DNA from 2 places in the Bradyrhizobium sp. WCU1 genome. Region 1 is predicted to be linked to the other one. Evidence: riboswitches for the same ligand, from Rfam matches in the RefSeq annotation. Region 1 holds a riboswitch; the other holds the start of a gene.
What was found. Region 1 has a riboswitch for glycine ahead of ACTUWL_RS29585 (D-amino acid dehydrogenase). Riboswitches for the same ligand answer to the same signal wherever they lie in the genome.
Positions count from the first base shown of each region.

Region 2: linked by a shared signal. The riboswitch ahead of gcvT (glycine cleavage system aminomethyltransferase GcvT) and the one ahead of ACTUWL_RS29585 (D-amino acid dehydrogenase) in region 1 are both predicted to bind glycine.

Region 1 covers NZ_CM130280.1:6,328,392-6,338,529, forward strand. Annotated here, with positions in the region: gene ACTUWL_RS29575 (ArgE/DapE family deacylase) at 1-240, opposite strand, end outside; gene ACTUWL_RS29580 (hypothetical protein) at 237-422, opposite strand; gene ACTUWL_RS29585 (D-amino acid dehydrogenase) at 549-1,856, opposite strand; glycine riboswitch at 1,925-2,040, opposite strand; glycine riboswitch at 2,044-2,150, opposite strand; gene ACTUWL_RS29590 (M20/M25/M40 family metallo-hydrolase) at 2,242-3,372, opposite strand; gene ACTUWL_RS29595 (ABC transporter substrate-binding protein) at 3,658-5,277, shown strand; gene ACTUWL_RS29600 (hypothetical protein) at 5,413-5,730, opposite strand; gene ACTUWL_RS29605 (phospholipase D-like domain-containing protein) at 6,105-8,036, shown strand; tRNA gene ACTUWL_RS29610 (tRNA-Leu) at 8,117-8,203, opposite strand; gene ACTUWL_RS29615 (hypothetical protein) at 8,528-8,962, shown strand; gene ACTUWL_RS29620 (FAD-dependent monooxygenase) at 9,008-10,138, opposite strand, start outside.
Region 2 covers NZ_CM130280.1:6,171,788-6,181,925, forward strand. Annotated here, with positions in the region: gene ACTUWL_RS28830 (acyl-CoA thioesterase) at 1-438, opposite strand; gene gcvP (aminomethyl-transferring glycine dehydrogenase) at 663-3,536, opposite strand; gene gcvH (glycine cleavage system protein GcvH) at 3,548-3,913, opposite strand; gene gcvT (glycine cleavage system aminomethyltransferase GcvT) at 3,932-5,077, opposite strand; glycine riboswitch at 5,218-5,312, opposite strand; gene alaS (alanine--tRNA ligase) at 5,515-8,187, shown strand; gene ACTUWL_RS28855 (cyclic nucleotide-gated ion channel) at 8,199-9,449, shown strand; gene ACTUWL_RS28860 (DUF3455 domain-containing protein) at 9,450-9,956, opposite strand; gene ACTUWL_RS28865 (NADP-dependent isocitrate dehydrogenase) at 9,988-10,138, opposite strand, start outside.

The DNA of each region.
Region 1 (10,138 bases):
CGGTGCTGCTTTCGGATGGCTCATCAGGTTGACGTCCGCAAGGCTGAATGCATCGACGTCGTAGCGGCGCTTGGCGAATTGCTCGGCCAGCCAATGTTGCTGTGGCGCCTCCTGTCCACGCAGGCTGCGGAATTGCACCATGCGCGACAGGAACGCGATCTGATCGTCGAAGTTTCGATCGACGGCCGCGCACAACTCGGCGGCAATCTGATCCGCCTTGGTCAACGTCCCGGTTGTCATGTCGCGCCTTTCGTGGAGCCTTGAGCAATGAGCGTTTCGGAAAGATGGCGCGCGCAACCGATGCGCGTGCCGATGGCGAGATTGCGTATCGGTCCGCCGAAGCGATTGCCAACGACACGCGTGCCGGCCGGAATGCCGCTCCGGGCCGCAATGCCATGCGTGCCCGTGACCCCAATGCGCATTGTCCCCTCCCGCGCTGAAGCGCTTTTCCCCATTACGACGCTAATCGTTGTCACGCGGCGATTCCCAGCGAATCCCGACTTGGACACACGCAAATACGCACATATTCTTCCTCTCCGGTCGGATGATTAGGGGAAAGCTGCGCGGGCAGGCTCGATCGCATCGGCCTGCGATGGCACCATTGAAGGCGTGTCGAGGTCGCGCCAGTCATCGATCGCACCCGCGATCATCTGTGCCGTCGCGGCCGAGAGTGTCCAGCCGAGATGACCGTGGCCGGTGTTGTAGAACACGCCAGGAATCCGTCCCGAGCGCACCACCGGCATCATGTTCGGCATCATCGGGCGCAGGCCCGCCCACGGCACGACCTTCGATGTATCGATCCCCGGAAAATGATGCCGCACCCAATCCACCAGCGGCTGGATGCGGTCGGCGCGGATATCGCGGTTGAAGCCGTTGAACTCGGCGGTGCCGGCGACGCGGAAGCGGTCGGCGCCGAGCCGGCTGGTGACGATTTTTGCCGCTTCATCGAGCAGGCTGACGGTCGGCGCAGCGTCGCGGCTTTGCGGCGCATCGAGCTGCACCGTGATCGAGTAGCCCTTCACCGGATAGACGTTGACGCGGTCGTTGAGCAGGCTTGCGAAGTGGCGGCTTGCCACGCCGGCGCAGATGACGATGCCGTCGGCCTGCAGCTCGTGCCGTTGCGCGACCTCGGCGTCATGCGAAGCGACGTCGTTCCAGCCGATGCGGAAACCGTCATCGCCGCGCGCGATGGTGTCGACATCGGCTTCATGGACAAAGCTCGCGCCGCGACGGATGCAGGCCTCGGCGAGACCGCGCGTGAACTTGTGGATATCGCCGGTCGCATCCGACGGCGTAAAGAAGCCGCCATAGCAGCTCGTCTGCAGCGCGGGTTCGAGGGTGCGGATTTCGTCCGCCGTCACCGGACGTCGGTCGAGGCCGCCTTGTTGCAGCAGCGTGTTGACGCGCAGGCCCGCGTCGAAGCCGGCCTTGTCGTGATAGACGTGCAGGATGCCGCGGCGCTCGAGATCGAAGGCGATGTTCTCGCGCTGCGCGATTGAGAACAGATACTTGCGCGCTTCGATTGCGAGCCGTGTGGTCTCGATGGTGTTGGCGCGATAACGGGTGATGCTGCCGACGAATTCGCCGATCCAGGAATATTTGTGCCAGCTCGGCTTCGGATTCATCAACAGCGGAGCGTCGCTTCGCAGCATCCAGCGCAGCCCCTTGAGAATGGTCGCGGCGCTGTTCCAGACTTCGGCATTGCTGGCGGAAAGCTGTCCGCCGTTGGCGAACGAGGTCTCCATCGCGGCGTAGCGATGCCTGTCGAGGACAGTCACCCGGTAGCCGCGCTCGAGCAGGGCATAGGCCGTCGTCACGCCGGTGATGCCGGCGCCGATGATCGCAATGTGTGGCATGGTGGTCTTCAGGCTCCCGTGGATTAGAGTCGCCGAACCGCCGGTGCAACCGGCTGTTTCAGCGCCCCATCTGTCACGGTACCTGAGAGCTTGATCCGCATCGGACCTGTGCCCGATCGCGAACTATCCCCTTCGGTGGACGTCACGGCCCTTGATGTGCGGTCGTGTCCGTCTCTCTCCAGATCGTCCTGACGATACAGTCCTTTTGCCTGAGAGTTTCCGGGGCGGTTGCTCCGTCGGCGCCGAAGCTGACAACACGAATGTTGTCGCTTCGATCTCTCCCGCATCGTCGAGTTGGACGGCCGGACCGTAGGCGAAGCCTCAAAAATGGACAAGGCTAAATTTCGATCTGGCAGTGCCAACGTGTTGTGCAGTGCAATCGACGTCAGTCGAGCGTCGCCAGCAGTGCCGCCATCAGGCGGCCGCGCTCGGCAAGGCTGTCGACCTCAATGTGTTCGTTGAGCGTATGCGCATCGGCGCCGCGAACGCCGAGGCCGTCGAGCGTCGGGATGCCCATTGCGCCGGTGAAGTTGCCGTCCGATCCGCCGCCGGCGCTGCCATGCGGCAGGTCGAGGCCCATCGCCGCTGCGAGGCCTTTTGCCTTTTCATACAGCGCCATGGTGCCGGCATCCGGCTCCCATACCGGGCGGGTGACGCCGCGCGTCACCTTGAAAGTGACGTCGTTGGCCGTGCCTGACAGCGCCAGCATGCGCTCGACGCCGCGGTCGAGATCGGCCTGGCGCTTGGCCATGCTGAGCGCTTCGCCGGTGCAGGTGGTCGCGACGCAATTGACCCATTGGCCGCCATGCACGACGCCGACCGAGAAGGTACAGTCCTCGGTGGTCATGCCGTCGATAGCGATGATCTGCCGGGCCATTTCCCGGATCGCGGAACGGCCGGAGGACAGCGTCGCGCCGGCATGGCTCGGCTTGCCGGTGGCTTCGAGGTTGAAGCGCGCGATCGCGTAGCGGCCGGTGACGACACCGTTGTTCGGCCGGCCGGGCTCCGGCACCAGCACATATTTGTTGCGTGCGGCCTCGGCCTCGATGATGTCGCGCGTCGAGGGCGTGCCGACCTCTTCATCGGGCGTGAACAGCACCGTGATCGGCAGCGGCGTCGTGAAGGACGCGCGAGCCAATTGCCGGATCGCTTCGATCGACAGATAGTTGCCGCCCTTCATGTCGAAGATGCCGGGCCCGAAGCACTTGTTGCCTTCGCGCCGCCATTGCAGCTTCTCGATGGTGCCGACCGGGTGCACGGTGTCGAGATGGCCGGCAATCAGGATGCCGGGCTGGCCTTGCTTCGGATGGGGGAAACGGGCGCGGACGCAGCCGGCAAAGCCCTGGCGTCCCGCGATGCGTTCGATCGTCGCGCCCATGATCGCCATCTCGCGCGCGGCGAGACCGAGCATGCGTTCGACCGCAGCCGCATCCCATGTCGGGCTTTCGCATTCCACCCAGCTGCGCAGGCCCTGCAGCATCGCTTCGGAATCAAACGGAAGATTGGCTGGGTTCATGTCGTTTCTCTCTAGTTGTTTGATTGCATGACTACGCATATCCGTACCTGCGCGCATGCTTATCGCACGAAAGGCTCAGGCGACGATTTTGTAAAGTCAAAATGCACCAGGCTTCTCGTTCATTCGTTCGTATACGTTTGATCTCGCCCGAAACCGATTGACGCGCATTGCGCTTGATGCAAGTCTCGATTTCACAAGCCATACAGCATGTTAGTTCGCCAAATAACGAACCGCATGCATAACGAATAAGCCGGCTTTGACCAGTTACACGTCAGGAGAGATTTCATGTTCCCTATCTCGCGTTGGAAGCGCCGCACGCTAGCGGCTGCGTTGACGGCGGTCGCGCTGTCGTTCGCGCCGCAGGAATTGTCGTTTACGCAACACGCCGTGGCCGCGGACAAGACCATCACCGCGGTAATGCATTCGGATCTGCGCGTCATCGATCCGATCCTGACCACGGCCTACATCACGCGCGACCATGGCTACATGGTCTACGACACGCTGGTGGCGACCGACTCCAACTTCAAGATCGAGCCGCAGATGGCGGACTGGAAGGTCTCCGACGACAAGCTGACCTACACGTTCACGCTGCGCGACGGCCTGAAGTGGCATGACGGCACGCCGGTGACCGCCGAAGACTGCGTCGCGTCGCTGAAGCGCTGGGCCAAGGTCGACGGCATGGGCCAGAAGCTGATGGACTTCACGGCGAGCCTTGAGGCCACCGATGCCAAGACGATCACGCTGAAGCTGAAGGAGCCCTACGGCCTGGTGCTGGATTCGATCGGCAAGCCGTCGTCGCGCGTCGCCTTCATGATGCCGAAGCGGCTCGCCGAAACGCCGCCGGACAAGCCGATCCCGGAACAGATCGGTTCGGGCCCCTTCAAATTCGTCCAGGCGGAATTCCAGCCGGGCGTCAAGGCGGTCTACGTCAAGAACAAGGACTACGTGCCGCGCAAGGAGCCGGCGAGCTGGACCGCGGGCGGCAAGGTCGTCAAGGTCGACCGCGTCGAGTGGGTCACGATGGCCGACGCGCAGACGGCGATGAACGCGCTGCAGTCCGGCGATATCGATTTCGTGGAGAACCCGTCGTTCGACACGTTGTCGATCCTCGAGGCCGACAAGGACATCAAGGTCGAGACGCTGAACAAGTTCGGCTTCCAGACGCTTGGCCGCATGAACTTCCTCTATCCGCCCTTCGACAACATCAAGGTTCGCCAGGCGGCGCTGCTGGCGATCAACCAGAAACAGGTGCTCGACGCGCTGGTCGGCAATCCCAAGTATTACAAGACCTGTGTCGCGTTCTTCATCTGCGACACGCCATTCGCGTCGGAGATCGGTGGCGAGACGCTGGCGAAGGGAGGCGACATGGCGGCGGCCAAGAAGGCACTCGCCGAGTCGGGTTACGACGGCACGCCGGTCGTCATCATGGCGCCCGGCGACGTCACCACGCTGAAGGCGCAGCCGGTCGTCGTTGCCCAGCAGCTGCGCGACGCCGGCTTCAAGGTCGATCTGCAGGCGACCGACTGGCAGACCGTGGTGACTCGCCGCGCCAGCCAGAAGGCGCCGAAGGACGGTGGCTGGAACATGTTCTTCACCAACTGGGTGAGCGCCGACGTCTCCAACCCGATCGCCAACCTCTCGATCGGCGGCCAGGGCAAGAATGGCGGCTGGTTCGGCTGGGCCGATGATCCGAAAATCGAACAGCTGAAGGATGCCTTCGTCCGCGCGCCGTCGCTCGACGAGCAGAAGAAGATCGCATCCGATATCCAGAAGGAAGCCTACGAGCAGGTCATCTACATCCCGCTGGGCCAGTATCAGGGACCGAGCGCATGGCGGAAGTCGCTGACCGGTGTGCTCGACGGCCCGGCGACGCCGATCTTCTGGAACATCGACAAGTCCGAGTAAGCGCGCCTTGATTCAGAATGGAATGGCCGGGGCTCGTCCCCGGCCATTTTCGTTTGCGTCGCCGCGTGCGGCGAGGCATGCGCCCGCCTGCAGCACGACGACAATGAAGCAGTGATCGGACCGAACCGATGGCCGCTAGGGCATGTGGCCCGATCTCGCGCTGCTCGTGCTCGACAGGCTCGTGAGCTGCGTCTGTCCGGCGTTGCCGCCGCTCATCCAGACCGCCGCGCCAGCGGCCAGCGCCAGCAGCACGCACGACACGATCGCGCCGCGGATCCATCGTTGGTAGATCGCGCGTTCGTCGGGCGGTGCTTCGCGGAATCTCTGCGCATTGAGCCCGTTGCTGCAATGAGCGGCGTCGTCGCCGTGCTCGAGCAGGGAAGCGCCATGGTCCGGCGCGGTGTTGTCAATCTGATTGCGACCGGCAATCCGATTGCGATCAGCAATCGTCATCGCCCAGCTCCAAAGACATTTGATCTCGGAATGCGAGAGCCGCGAAATGCGCGGCAGGAATTTTCCAACGCCTCGACAATACCACAGTCGGCGAGCACGGCGTGTGAACCTCGCCACAGCCGGTGGACACGATGAGGTGATGCGGGCCGGCCGCGCGCCCTGGCATGCCAATGGGCGCTCGCAAAGGGTTTGACGGCGGTCGCGCCGCGCCGATTTTGCCTGGCAAGTTGTCGTCTATTTCACAATCTACCTTGGGTTATCGAGGTATTGTTCTACGGGCTGGTGTCGGCGCCGCCCGGGATGCATCACCAGCCGTGCACGGCGGCGTCCATTGTTTCGCACCGATGGATTCACCCAGCTTCGGGGAAATTATCATGACAATCAATGTCAAGGCCTATGCGAACGCCGACGATATCCTGATCGCCTGGCAGCCGGGCACCTGGTCCAACGACTGGGTCGGTTTCCAGCTCGAGCGGCGCAACAACATCACGCAGCAGACGACCGTGCTGTCCAACCGCATTCCGCCGAAGCCCGGCGAGAAGCCGGTGGCGGACGCCGGCATCTCCTCGACTCAATCGCCGTTCCGGCGCTGCATCTGGACCGATCACAGCGTCGTCGACACCGACAACGTCTCCTACCGCGTCACCGCGATGAACAATGGTGCGAACGGCACCTTCACGCCCGATCCCGCCTCGGTGTCGGCATGGACGGCGCCGACGGTCGCTTCCGGCGATGCGGGCGGCGGCCTGTCGGCCTATTTCAACCGGGGCACGTTGATGTCCCAGATCGTCAGCCGCTTCGTGAAGGGCAATACGACCGACGACGCGCTGCGCAATTTCGTCAAGGGCCTGTCCGATCCGGCCAACCAGGCGCGGCGCTATTTGTCCGGCGACGCCCTGCACGAGATCCTGGGCTTTCTGCATGATGCCGACCTGCGCGGCAGCCAGGTGCATGCCGCCATCTACGAGATGAATGACGAGGAACTGGTCGGCGCGCTGAAGCCGTTCGGCAGCCGCGGCAACGTCCTGCTCGGCAATGGCAGTGCGACCAAACCGAACATCGCGGGCGAGCTCAGTAGCGCCGGCCTGACGGTCAAGCATCGCGACCTGTCGAATGCGGGCAGGTCGTCGCCCAGCGTTCACAACAAGTTCGTGGTCGAAAGCGACGCGCATGGCAACGCCATCCGTGTGCTGACCGGAAGCACGAACTGGACCACCACCGGGCTGTGCACGCAGCTCAACAATGTGCTGATCATCGAGAATGCGGTGATCGCCAAGCGCTACCTCGATCAGTGGGGCAAGCTGGTCGCCGCGGGCAACGCCATGCCGGCGGCGCTGAAGGCGTCGAATTCCTCTCCGACCAACGACAGCAACATCTCGGTCTACTTCGCCGCGACCAACGGCGAGGCGGAGTTCAAGCCGGTGCTGGACCTGATCAAGAACGCCAAGGACGGCGCGCTCTTCCTGATGTTCATGCCGGGCCAGTCGCCGCTGCTGAGCGCACTGCTCGACCGCGCGCAGCAGAACGACATGTACGTCCGCGGCGTGGTGTCGACGATGATGCCCAGCAAGAACGGCAACATCGTCTCGGTCGGCGGCCAGGTCGTGAAATCGGGCGCGCCGGCGCAATCCTTCCATGACGACGTGCAGTTGCCGCATGGCGTCAACGCCACGAACGAACCGTCGTGGGCCGATGTCGAGTTCAGCGTGTCGCAGATCCGCAATGCGGGGATGATCGCGATCGTGCATTCCAAGACCATCGTGATCGATCCGTTCTCCGACGATTGCGCGGTCATCACCGGATCGCACAATTTCTCGGTCGCCGCCTCGGAGAAGAATGACGAGAATCTCGTGATCATCCGCGGCAACAAGAAGCTTGCCCAGGCCTATGCGCTGCACATCAACGGCGTCTACGACCACTATTCCTGGCGCGGCTATCTCGGCAGCGGCGGCAATGCGGATCAGATCTATTCGCTCGATGGCTGGAAGCCGGGCGGCGGCAAGGAGCAGGAGCTCGACTTCTGGATGGAGGAGCCGGTGCCGCCGCGCCCGGCACGCGTCGGGGGTGCTGGCAGTGGCGGCGCGGCGCAACAGCCCAACACCGCTGGTCGGGCCGCGAAGAAGAGGGCCGTCAAGAAGACCCCCAAGAAGGCAGCCAAGAAGCCGACCAAGAGGGCTGCCGCCAAGGCGTCAACCAAGAAGTCAGTCAAGAAATCGCCGAAGAAGGCCAAGGCCAAGAAGCCGGTGAAGGCGAAGGCCAAGACAACAAAGAAGGCCAAGGCCAAAAAAGCGAAGGCCAAGAAATAGAAGAAATCGAAGGCCAGCAAATTGAAGCGGTAGCGCAGGGTAGGGTGCGCAGACTCGCAGGCGCCCAAGCGCTGGAGATGTGGTGCGGGCGGTGGGACTCGAACCCACATGACGTTGCCGTCGAGGGATTTTAAGTCCCTTGCGTCTACCAGTTCCGCCACGTCCGCATTGCCAGATCGTGATGCGTTTCCACGGAAACGCGTCACGATCTCATCTCTTTGTTTGAGCATGATCTTGTCGGAAAACCGGTTTCCACTTTTCCGGATCATGCTCCAGGGCGTGCCGATATCTAGCGCGTTTGGTGGCGGAGTGGAATTGCCATTATCCGCTGCTAACAGATGCGCTTTCAAGGGCTTAAGCTGCGGCCCGCAATTCCATTTGCGTTGGCGGCCGGGCATTGGGATAAGCAGCGCGCCGCCGCGATTGAGCCTCAATCCGGACACCGGCGGCTGCTTTAGGCAATCTCAACACTGTCCGAATAAGAAAGCCGAATGCCCGTTCGTTTCCCATGCCGCCCGAATCTGTTGCGCGCGGCAGCCATCGTTGTGCTGCTCGCCTCGGCCGCGGGCGTTTCCGGCTGTGCGCAGATCGGCGACAGCGTGCCGTCGGCATTCGCCGATCCCGCCAAATACGACCTTTATGATTGCAAGCAGCTCGACACCGAGCGCAAGAACCTCGCGTCCCGCGCGACGGATCAGGAAAAGCTGATGGCCAAGGCGGAAACCGGCGTCGGCGGTACCGTGGTCTCCGAGGTGGTGTATCGCAACGAGCTAATTTCGATCCACTCACAGCAGAGGCTGGCGGATCAGGCATGGCGGGCCAACAAGTGCCATGAAAGCCCGCCGGACACCCCTGCGGCGGCCGCACCCGCAACGCCCGCGCCGGCGGCGAGGGGGCCGCGCGCCCCGCGGGGCGTGGTTCACTGAACAAGCGCTTTCGGCCGAGGTGATCGGGCGCGAGCCGCAGATGCTTCAGGCGCGCCAGTCGTAGATCCAATCCTGCCGCGCCAGCATGCGCTGCGGGCCGATGGCGCGAATCGCGAGATCGCGTGCGATCGCCAGCGGTCCGCTCAGATGATAGATGCGGCCCTGCTGCCGCGCCAAACGCTGCACCTTCAGCACACGCTCGCGGCGCATTCGCGCATAGAGTTTCAATGCGGCGGGAATCCCGGCGGTGTTTTCGCCGGTGCAGTCGGCCAGGGCCTTGGCGAGCACGGCGGCATCCTCGATCGCCATGCCGGCGCCTTGCGCGGCAAACGGCAACATGGCGTGCGCAGCGTCGCCCATCAGCGTCACCGCGCCTTCGCTCCAGTGGCCGACGTCGGGCAGCGTGAACAGCGCCCATTTGCGCCAGCCGTCGACCGCGCCGATCAGCATCCGCGCGGTGCCGGGCCAGCGAGCCGAGGCGAACGCGCCCTTGATCTCGTTGCTGTCGCCCGGCGCGCTCCAGCCCGGCCTGTTCCAGGTGCCCGACACGATCGCGACCACGTTGATCTGGCGTCCGGCCGAGATCGGGTAGGCCACGAGATGCGCGTCCGGTCCCATCCAGAGCTGCACGCGCGGCGCGGTGTATTCACGCGGCAGGGCAGTTGCGTCCAGCGTGCCGCGCCAGGCGATCAGGCCGGAGAATTGCGGCTGTACATCCGGAAACAAATGTCCGCGGACGGACGACCAGATGCCGTCGGCGCCGATCAGCGCAACCGCCAATTCCTGCTGCCGTGCATTGCCGCGGCGCTGCACGACGGTCAGGCCCTTGGCGTGCTTTGTCACGTCCTCGAACTGACAGCCGAGCCGCAGGTCGATATCGGGGTGATCGTTGACGGCGGCCTGCAGCGCGGCCTGCAGATCGGCGCGATGGATCACCCAGTAGGGAGCGCCGGCGCGGAATTCGGCGGCCTGGCCGAGCGGCATCCGGGCGATTTCGCCGCCGGCCCGCGCGCTCAGGATGTTGACGGATTCAGGCGTGACCGCGCGCCGCGCAAGCGGCTCTTTGAGCCCGAGCTCGACCAGGATGCGGCTGGCGTTGGGAGAGAGCTGGATGCCGGCGCCGGCTTCCTCGAGCCGTTCGGCCTTTTCCAGCACCACGACGCGAAAGCCTTGTGC
Region 2 (10,138 bases), 160 kb from region 1:
TCAACCTGGCGCCAGCGCCTTCTCCCGGCTTGCGACCAGCGCCCGCAGATCCTCCGTGACGGCGACCGATTGGTGGGTTGTCTGGTCGGTCGCGACCCAGATGATCTCGCCGGTGGCGCGCAGGTCGTCGGAGCCCTTGGCGAAGATCGCCAGCGCCAGGTTGATCGAGGAGCGGCCGATCCGCGCGACCCGGACGCAGACCTCGATGTCCTCGTCGAACCGGATCGGCGCCTTGTACTCCACCACCGACTTCACGGTATGGAAGTCGATGCCGGTGCGCGCCACTTCGCCGAGATAGTCGTAGCCGAGCGCGCGGAAATACTCCGTGATCGCGGTGTCGAAATAGGTCAAATAATGGGCGTTGAACACCACGGCCTGCGCGTCGACCTCGGAATAGCGGACGCGAAACGGGAAGTGAAACCAGAATTCCTCGCGCATGTCTCCTCCTGCCGCAGCGTCGGTCGCTCCCGCGCATTCCCTGCGATGGCGCGAATCGCGGACCCGTTGGCTCTACCCGTCTGACCGACTGGATCTAGTGCCTGCGGATGACCAGTCGCCCCAATCCCTACTGTGCATGGGGTTGTTTTTGACGTTTTGAACCGGACCTCGTAGCAACCATCCCCGGTGGACGGTTGCTACGACATCCCGCAACAGAGGCCGCGCTACTCTGCGGCTTCCGCGTAATCTTCGATCGGCGGGCACGAGCACACCAGGTTGCGATCGCCGTAGACATTGTCGACGCGGCCGACCGGGCTCCAGTATTTGTCGGAGCGCGACACGCCAGCCGGGAAGCAGCCCTCGGCGCGGGTATAGGCCCGGTCCCACACATCGTCGGCGATGTCGTGCACGGTGTGCGGGGCGTGGCGCAGCGGCGAGGCCTCGACCTTCCAGCGGCCGCTCTCGATCTCCGCGATCTCGTTGCGGATTGCGATCATGGCGTCGCAGAAGCGGTCGATCTCGAACTTCGATTCCGATTCCGTCGGCTCGATCATCAGCGTGCCCGCCACCGGGAAGCTCATGGTCGGCGCGTGGAAGCCGTAGTCGATCAGCCGCTTGGCGATGTCGTCCACGGTGACGCCGCTGGTCGTCTTCAGCGCCCGCGGATCGACGATGCATTCATGCGCGACGCGACCGCGCTCGTTGCGGTACAGCACCGGGAAATGCGGCTGCAGCTTTGCTGCGATGTAGTTCGCATTGAGGATCGCCACTTCGGTGGCGCGCGTCAGCCCTTCGCCGCCCATCATCAGGATGTAGATGTAGGAGATGGTCAGGATCGACGCCGAGCCGAACGGCGCGGCCGACACCGGGCCGATGGCGTGCGCTGTCGCACCGTCTGTCGAAGGATGGCCCGGCAGATAGGGCGCAAGATGCGCCTTGACGCCGATCGGACCCATGCCGGGGCCGCCGCCGCCATGCGGGATACAGAAGGTCTTGTGCAGATTGAGATGGCTGACATCGGCGCCGTAGTCGCCGGGCCGCGAGAGCCCGACCTGCGCGTTCATGTTGGCGCCATCGAGATAGACCTGCCCGCCATGCGCATGCACGATGTCGCAGATCTCGCTGATATGCTCCTCGAACACGCCGTGGGTCGACGGATAGGTGATCATCACGGCGGCGAGGTTGGCCGAATGCTTCTCGGCCTTGGCGCGGAGATCATTGACGTCGACGTCGCCGCGCGCGTCGCAGGCGACCACCACGACGTCCATGCCGACCATCGCGGCCGAGGCCGGGTTGGTGCCGTGCGCGGAGGAGGGGATCAGGCACACCTTGCGATGCGGCTCGCCGCGCGCGAGATGGTAACCCCGGATCGCAAGGAGTCCGGCATATTCGCCCTGCGCGCCGGAGTTCGGCTGCAGCGACACCGCGTCATAGCCGGTGATGTCGCACAGCCACTGCTCCAGCCGCTTGAAAAGCGCGTGATAGCCCTTGGCCTGATCCGTGGGCGCAAACGGATGCAGATTGCCGAACGCCGGCCAGGTCAGCGGGATCATTTCGGTGGTGGCGTTGAGCTTCATGGTGCAGGAGCCGAGCGGGATCATCGCGCGGTCGAGCGCGAGGTCGCGATCGCTGAGCTTGCGCATGTAGCGCAGCAGTTCGGTCTCCGAACGGTGCGTGTTGAACACCGGATGGGTGAGGAAGGCGCTGCTGCGCCGCAGCTCCTTCGGCAGCGCCTCGCGTGCGCCGGCCTCGATCTCGGCAAAGCTCAGCTTGCCGCCGAACACCCGCCACACCGCCTCGACGGTCTCCGGCGTGGTGGTCTCGTCGAGCGCGATGCCAAGCGTGGTCGCGCCGATCCGCAGGTTGATCCGTTCCGCCTGCGCGCGCGTAACGATCTCGATCTGCTTCGTGCCGGCTTCGACGGTCACGGTATCGAAGAACGCCTCGCTGGTCGGCGTAAAGCCGAGCTTGCGCAGCCCGGCGGCGAGCACGGTGGTGCGGCGATGCACGCCGCGTGCGATATGGGTCAATCCCTCGGGCCCGTGATAGACCGCATACATCGAGGCGATCACGGCGAGCAGCACCTGCGCGGTGCAGATGTTGGAGGTCGCCTTCTCGCGGCGGATATGCTGTTCGCGGGTTTGCAGGGCGAGGCGATAGGCCGGCGCACCACGCGAATCCACCGACAGGCCGACGATGCGGCCGGGCAGCGAGCGCTTCAGCGTGTCGCGCACCGCCATGTAGGCGGCGTGCGGCCCGCCATAGCCCATCGGCACGCCGAACCGCTGTGCCGAGCCGATCGCGATGTCGGCGCCGAGCTCGCCGGGTGAGGTCAGCAGGGTCAGCGACAGCAGGTCCGCGGCAACGATCGCAAGCGCCCCCTTGGCGCGCAGCGATGCGATCGCCGGCCGGAGATCGCGCACCGTGCCGGTCGTGCCCGGATATTGCAGCAACGCGCCGAGCACGTCGGCCTTGTCGAGCTCGGTGAGGGGATCGCCGACCACCAGCGCCCAGCCCAGCGGGGCGGCGCGCGTGCGCATCACGGCGAGCGTCTGCGGATGCACCTCCTTGTCGACGAAGAATACCTTCGCCTTGACCTGCGAGTGGCGCTCGGCGAGCGCCATCGCTTCGGCGGCCGCGGTCGCCTCGTCGAGCAGCGAGGCGTTGGCGACGTCGAGCCCGGTGAGGTCGCAGATCATGGTCTGGAAGTTGAACAGGGCTTCGAGCCGGCCCTGGCTGATCTCCGGCTGATACGGCGTGTACGCCGTGTACCAGGCCGGGTTCTCCAGGATGTTGCGCTGGATCACCGCCGGCAGGATGGTGCCGGAATAGCCTTGGCCGATCAGCGACGTGAATATCTGGTTCTGCGCGGCGAGCTCGCTCATATGCGCGAGCGCCTCGGTCTCGCTCAGCGCGCGGCCGAGATCGAGCGGCGCCTTCTGGCGGATCGACGCGGGCAGCGTCTCATTCATCAGCGCCTGCAGGCTCGCGGCGCCGACCGTCTCCAGCATCGCGTTGACGTCGCGCGGTGAGGGGCCGACGTGGCGGCGGACGAAATCGGTGGCGGCTTCGTTGATCGGCTTGAAGGGCGCGTTCATGGCGTGATCCTTTAGGCGGTGTGCGCGGCGTAGGCGGCCTCGTCCATCAGGCCGCCGAGCTCGCCCTTGTCGGCAATCTTGAGCTTGAAGAACCAGGCTTTGCCGCCGGCATCCGAATTGACCAGCGCGGGCTCGGCGGCGAGCGCCTCGTTGACCTCGATCACCTCGCCGGTGATCGGCGCGTAGACGTCGGAAGCGGCCTTGACGGATTCGACGACGGCGGCGGCCTCGGCCTTCTTCAGGCTGCGTCCGACCTTGGGCAGTTCGACGAACACGACGTCGCCGAGCTGCGACTGCGCGTAGTCGGTGATCCCGATCGTGGCGACGTCGCCCTCGATGCGGAGCCATTCGTGGTCGGACGTGTACAGCGTCGTCATGGAGAGATCCTCTGGCGTTTAGCGTTTGTAGGTATTGGGAACGAAGGGCGTGGACGCGACTTTCAGCGGCAGCCGCTGGCCGCGCAGTTCGGCGAAAACGGTGGTGCCGGCGGCGGAAAGAGCGGTCGGCAGATAACCCATCGCAACCGGTGCATTGAGGCTCGGGCCGAAGCCGCCCGAGGTCACCTTCCCGATCTGCTCGGACGAGGTGGCATCGGCAAACAGCGCGGCGCCCTCGCGCACCGGCGCGCGGCCCTCAGGCTTCAGACCAACGCGGCGGCGGGAAGCGCCTTGTGCGAACTGGCCGAGAATCTTGTCGGCGCCCGGAAAACCGCCGGCGCGAGCGCCGCCGCTGCGGCGGACTTTCTGCACCGACCATTCCAGTGCGCCTTCGACCGGCGTCGTCGTCGTGTCGATGTCATGGCCGTAGAGGCAGAGCCCGGCCTCGAGCCGCAGGCTGTCGCGCGCGCCGAGCCCGATCGGCAGCACGTCGGGATTGTCGAGCAGCGCAGTGACCAGGGCCTCCGCCTTGTGGGCCGGAACGGAAATCTCAAAACCGTCCTCGCCGGTATAGCCGGAGCGTGAGACGAAGCAGTCGATGTCGGCGACGCGGCGCGGGCCGGCGTCCATGAATTTCATCGAACTGACATCTGCACAAAGCTTCGCCAGAGCCGATTCGGCCTTCGGGCCTTGCAGCGCGATCAGCGCGCGGTCAGCCAGCGACAGGATCTCGCAAGCATCGGTGAGATGCGCGCGCAGATGCGCCTCGTCCTCGGCCTTGCAGGCGGCGTTGACCACCAGGAACAAATGATCGCCGAAATTCGCGACCATCAAATCGTCGAGCAGGCCGCCGTCATCGTTGGTGAATTGCGCGTAGCGCTGCCGTCCCGGCGCGATGCCGGCAATGTCCTGCGGCACCAGTTTTTCCAGCGCCAGCGCCGCGTCGCCGACCTTGCCGGATTTGGCCCTCAGCACGAGCTGTCCCATGTGGGACACGTCGAACAGGCCGGCGTCCTTGCGGGTGTGCAGGTGCTCCTTGAGCACGCCGGCCGTGTACTGCACCGGCATGTCGTAGCCGGCGAACGGGACCATCTTGGCGCCGCGCGCCAGATGCAGCGCATGCAGCGGGGTCTGTTTCAGCGGGGAAGTTTCGTGCGCAAGCATCACAGGGCCCTCGCGGTTCCCACGGGGACCTATTTCCCCTTGAGGAACCTGCAGAAAGCCCCATCTGTCGCTGTGCCTGAGAGTATTATCCCGTCGGCGGACGCAATCGGGGACAACCCCAGCGCCTCTTTCCAGATGTCAGACGTCACGCGGTCCTTTTGCCTGAGAGTTTCCGGGGCGGTTGCTCCTTCGGCGCCGGCCCAAAGAAAGGCCGGTCTCTCCCGACGTGACGGGTTAACAGGCCAGTAGAAAACACGCCGCCGCCAAGCCTGTCAACGCAGCTGCAACAACTATCCAATGGGCTTTGTGCTGCCGCGGCAAGCCCATGATCCGGCTGCACAGTTTCTGGACACCGCAGCTGGCAATGTCTAAAAGCGTTCGGCCGGAAATGACGCCTTTTTGCGACTGGCCGGCCCCATTTTTCCGATTGGATGAACATGAGCAGCGTCAACGACATCAGGTCGACATTTCTGAACTTCTTCAAGGAGAACGGCCACGAGATCGTGGCGTCGTCGCCTCTGGTGCCGCGCAACGACCCGACCCTGATGTTCACCAATGCCGGCATGGTGCAGTTCAAGAACGTCTTCACCGGCGTCGAGAAGCGCGGCTATCAGCGCGCCACGACCTCGCAGAAATGCGTCCGCGCCGGCGGCAAGCACAACGACCTCGACAATGTCGGCTACACCGCGCGCCATCTCACCTTCTTCGAGATGCTCGGCAACTTCTCGTTCGGCGACTACTTCAAGGAACGCGCGATCGAGCTCGCCTGGAATCTGATTACCAGGGATTTCGGGCTGAAGAAGGACAAGCTGCTCGTCACCGTCTACCACACCGACGACGAGGCGGCCGGCTACTGGAAGAAGATCGCGGGCTTCTCGGACGATCGCATCATCCGCATCCCGACCTCGGACAATTTCTGGGCGATGGGCGACACCGGCCCGTGCGGTCCGTGCTCCGAGATCTTCATCGATCGCGGCGAGCACATCTGGGGCGGACCTCCCGGCAGCCCGGAAGAGGATGGCGATCGGTTCCTCGAATTCTGGAACCTGGTGTTCATGCAGTACGAGCAGGTGACGAAGGAGGAGCGCGTGGCGCTGCCGCGTCCCTCGATCGACACCGGCATGGGCCTGGAGCGTATGGCCTGCATCCTGCAGGGCGTCGAGAGCGTGTTCGAGACCGATCTGTTCCGCCATCTGATCGATGCGGCTTCCTCGGCGCTCGGTCATGGGCCGAACGCGCAGAACGTCGCGTCGTACCGGGTGATCGCCGACCATCTGCGTTCGTCGGCGTTCCTGATCGCCGACGGCGTGCTGCCCTCGAACGAGGGCCGCGGCTACGTGCTGCGCCGGATCATGCGCCGCGCGATGCGCCATGCGCAGCTGCTCGGCGCGAGCGAGCCGCTGATGCATCGCCTGGTCTGGGCGCTGGTCCGCGAGATGGGCCAGGCCTATCCGGACCTGGTGCGCGCGGAGAAGCTGATCGAGGAGACGCTGCAGCTCGAAGAGACCCGCTTCCGCAAGACGCTGGTGCGGGGCCTGTCGATCCTCGACGAGAAGAGCGCCGGCCTCAAGAAGGGCGACATGTTCGACGGCGACACCGCGTTCACGCTGTACGACACCTACGGCTTCCCGCTGGATTTGACACAGGACGCGTTGAAGTCGCGCGGCATCAGCGTCGACCAGGCATCGTTCACCGATGCAATGAACCGCCAGCGCGAGAAGGCGCGCGCCTCCTGGGCCGGATCGGGCGAGGCGGCAACCGAGACGATCTGGTTTCCGCTGCGCGAGAAGCTCGGCGCAACGGAGTTTTTGGGCTATGAGACCGAGAGCGCGGAAGGCGCGGTGACGGCGCTGGTCAAGGACGGCGCCGAGGTCGATAGCCTCAAGGCCGGCGAGAGCGGCGCGATCGTGCTGAACCAGACGCCGTTCTACGCGGAGTCCGGCGGCCAGGTCGGCGATATCGGCGTGCTCACGGGCGAGGGCGTCAAATTCCGCGTCACCGACATGCAGAAGAAGGCCGGCGATCTGTTCGTGCATGTCGGCACGGTGGAGCAGGGCACGCTGAAGGCCGGCACGGCGCTGCAGCTCGAGGTCGACCACGCCAGGCGTTCGTCGATCCGCGCCAACCATTCCGCGACGCATCTGTTGCACGAGGCGCTGCGCCAGGTGCTCGGCGATCACATTGCGCAGCGTGGCTCGCTGGTCGCGCCCGATCGCCTGCGCTTCGACTTCGTGCATCCGAAGCCGATCACGCCCGAAGAACTCGCCCGGGTCGAGGACATCGCCAACGATGTCGTGCTCGAGAATGACGAGGTGACGACCCGCGTCATGGCTGTCGACGATGCCCGTGAGGCCGGTGCGCGTGCGCTGTTCGGCGAGAAATACGGCGACGAGGTCCGCGTCGTCTCGATGGGCAAGAGCGCCCGCGAGCATGGCCAGAACGCGCTCGGCTGGTCGGTCGAGCTCTGCGGCGGCACCCATGTCCGCCGCACCGGCGACATCGGCCTGATCTCGGTGACCAGCGAGAGCGCGGTCGCCTCCGGCGTCCGCCGCATCGAGGCGCTGACCGGGCGTCATGCGCGCAAGCATGCCAACGACACCATGGCGCTGGCCAAGACCGCGGCGGCCGAGCTGCGCACCACGATCGAGGACGTCCCGGCGCGCATCACAGCGCTGATGGAGGAGCGCAAGAAGCTCGAGCGCGACCTGTCCGATGCCCGGAAGAAGCTCGCGATGGGCGGCGGCGGTGCGTCGAACGGCGCGGCCTCGGCCGTTCGCGAGGTCGGCAATGTCAAGCTGCTGGCGCGCGCGGTCGAGGGCGTCGAGACCAAGGATTTGAAGAGCCTGGTCGATGACGGCAAGAAGCAGATCGGCTCCGGCGTGGTCGCGATCGTCGGCGTCACCGAGGACGGCAAGGCCGGCATCGTGGTCGGCGTCACCGCCGATCTGACCTCGCGGTTCAACGCGGTCGAACTGGTGCGCAAGGGCTCCGAGGTGCTCGGCGGCAAGGGCGGCGGCGGCCGGCCCGATATGGCGCAGGCCGGCGGGCCCGATGGCGCCAAGGCCGACGCCGCGCTGTCGGCGATCGAACAAGCGATGGCCGGCGCCTGACGGAAGGGCTGATCGTGGCGACAGCTCCGCTCAAGCCCACGATCAGCCATCCCGGACTGCGTGACCGTCTTTACGAGCTACTCGAGCGCGATGATTTGCCGCATTCGGGCGGCTCGCGGTTTGCCGGGTTCATCGTCGCGATCATCACCGTCGACGTGCTGGCGGCGATCCTGGCCTCGGTGCCCGAGATCGATGCACAGTTCGGATGGCTGCTGACCGCGGTCGAAGTCGCGGCAGTCATCGCCTTCGCGCTCGAATACGCCGCGCGGCTCTGGAGCGTGGTCGGCCATTCCCTGCGCGACATGACGCCGCTGAAGGCGCGGCTGGAATACGCCTGCTCGGCGCTCGGCGTGATCGACCTGCTCGCGTTCCTGCCGTCGGCCGTCGCCCTGGTCATCAACGACAAGATCGCATTGGTGCTGTTCGGCATGCTGCCGTTCCTGAAGCTGGTGCGCTATTCGCCCGCGATGCGTTCGCTTCTGGCGGCGCTGCATGCCGAGCGGCGCACGCTGTTCGGCTGCGTCGTGATCCTGACCGGCGCCGTGCTGCTGTTCGCCGCGCTGCTCTATGCCATCGAGCACAAGGTGCAGCCGGACAAGTTCGGCACCATGCCGCAGGCGATGTGGTGGGCGATCGTGACGCTCGGCACGGTCGGCTATGGCGATGTCGTTCCGGTGACGCCGCTCGGCCGGATCGTCACCGTGGTTGCGATCGTGGTCGGCTTCGCGATGATCGCGCTGCCGGTCGCGATCATCTCGAGCGCGTTCGCCGAGGAGGTCCGGCGCCGCGACTTCGTGGTGACCTGGGGCATGCTGGCGCGGGTGCCGCTGTTCTCGCATCTTGGCGCTGCCGACATCGCCGACATCATGCGCCTGTTGCGCTCGCAGACCATCGAGGCCGGCGAGGTGCTGGTGCGGCGCGGCGAGGCGGCCTCATCAATGTATTTCATCACGGCGGGCGAGGTCGAGATCGACCTGCCGAGCCAGCGGGTCCGGCTTGCCGACGGCACGTTCTTCGGCGAGATCGCGCTGCTGCGCAGGACCAATCGCTCCGGCACGGTAACGGCGACGCGCAAGACCAAGCTCTTGCTGCTCGATGCGCAGGACTTCCATGCCCTGATCGAGCGCATGCCGGCGCTCGCCGCACATGTCCGGGAGACGGCCGAGGCGCGGCTCGCCGATCCGCTCACGGCCGGCGGCGACCTCGCCGTCGCGGAGATCGCCCAGCCGCCCGGCGAGGCCGACGGCGGCATCCGGGACTAGTCAGTCTCTCCGCAGGAAAACGTAATCCGCCGAATACGCCGCACTCCCAAGCGCGCCGGCCTTGTCGCAGGCGCCGCTGAGCTCGCCGCCCGAGGTGTTGATCCGCTGCACCGTGGCAACACTGGAGAACAGGCCGTTGCCGCGGTGGGAAATCACTTCGAGCTTCAACCAGGCGATGTCGGCAGGGGTCGCGCCGGGCGCGCTGCCGGTGGTGCGGGCGGTCACTGCGCTGCCGTCGACATGCTCCCAGTTCGGGCCGGCATAGTGCCGGCCGACGGTGCGGCCGTCGGCGATCAGGGTGGCGACCGGTTCGCGGAACGACCAGGCGAGCTTGCCGTCGGTGACCGGCTTGCACTCGTAGACCTGCACACCCTCGGCATGGACTGACAGGACCGGAATCTCGCTAGGCGCCGCGACGGCGTCCGGCAGGGGATCGGCAGCTGATGCCGCCGACCCTGTGAGCGCGAATGATGCGAGCACGACGGCTCTGACAAGGGCCTTGGTCATGCTCGCACCCATCATTCCAAGACGGCAGCCTTTAGGTGGCCATCGCCTTCACGAGATTGTCGGACACCTTGTCGAGGAATCCGGTGGTCGAGAGCCAGCGCTGGTCGGCGCCGACCAGCAGCGCGAGGTCCTTGGTCATGTAGCCTTCCTCGACGGTCGACACGCAGACCTTCTCCAGGGTG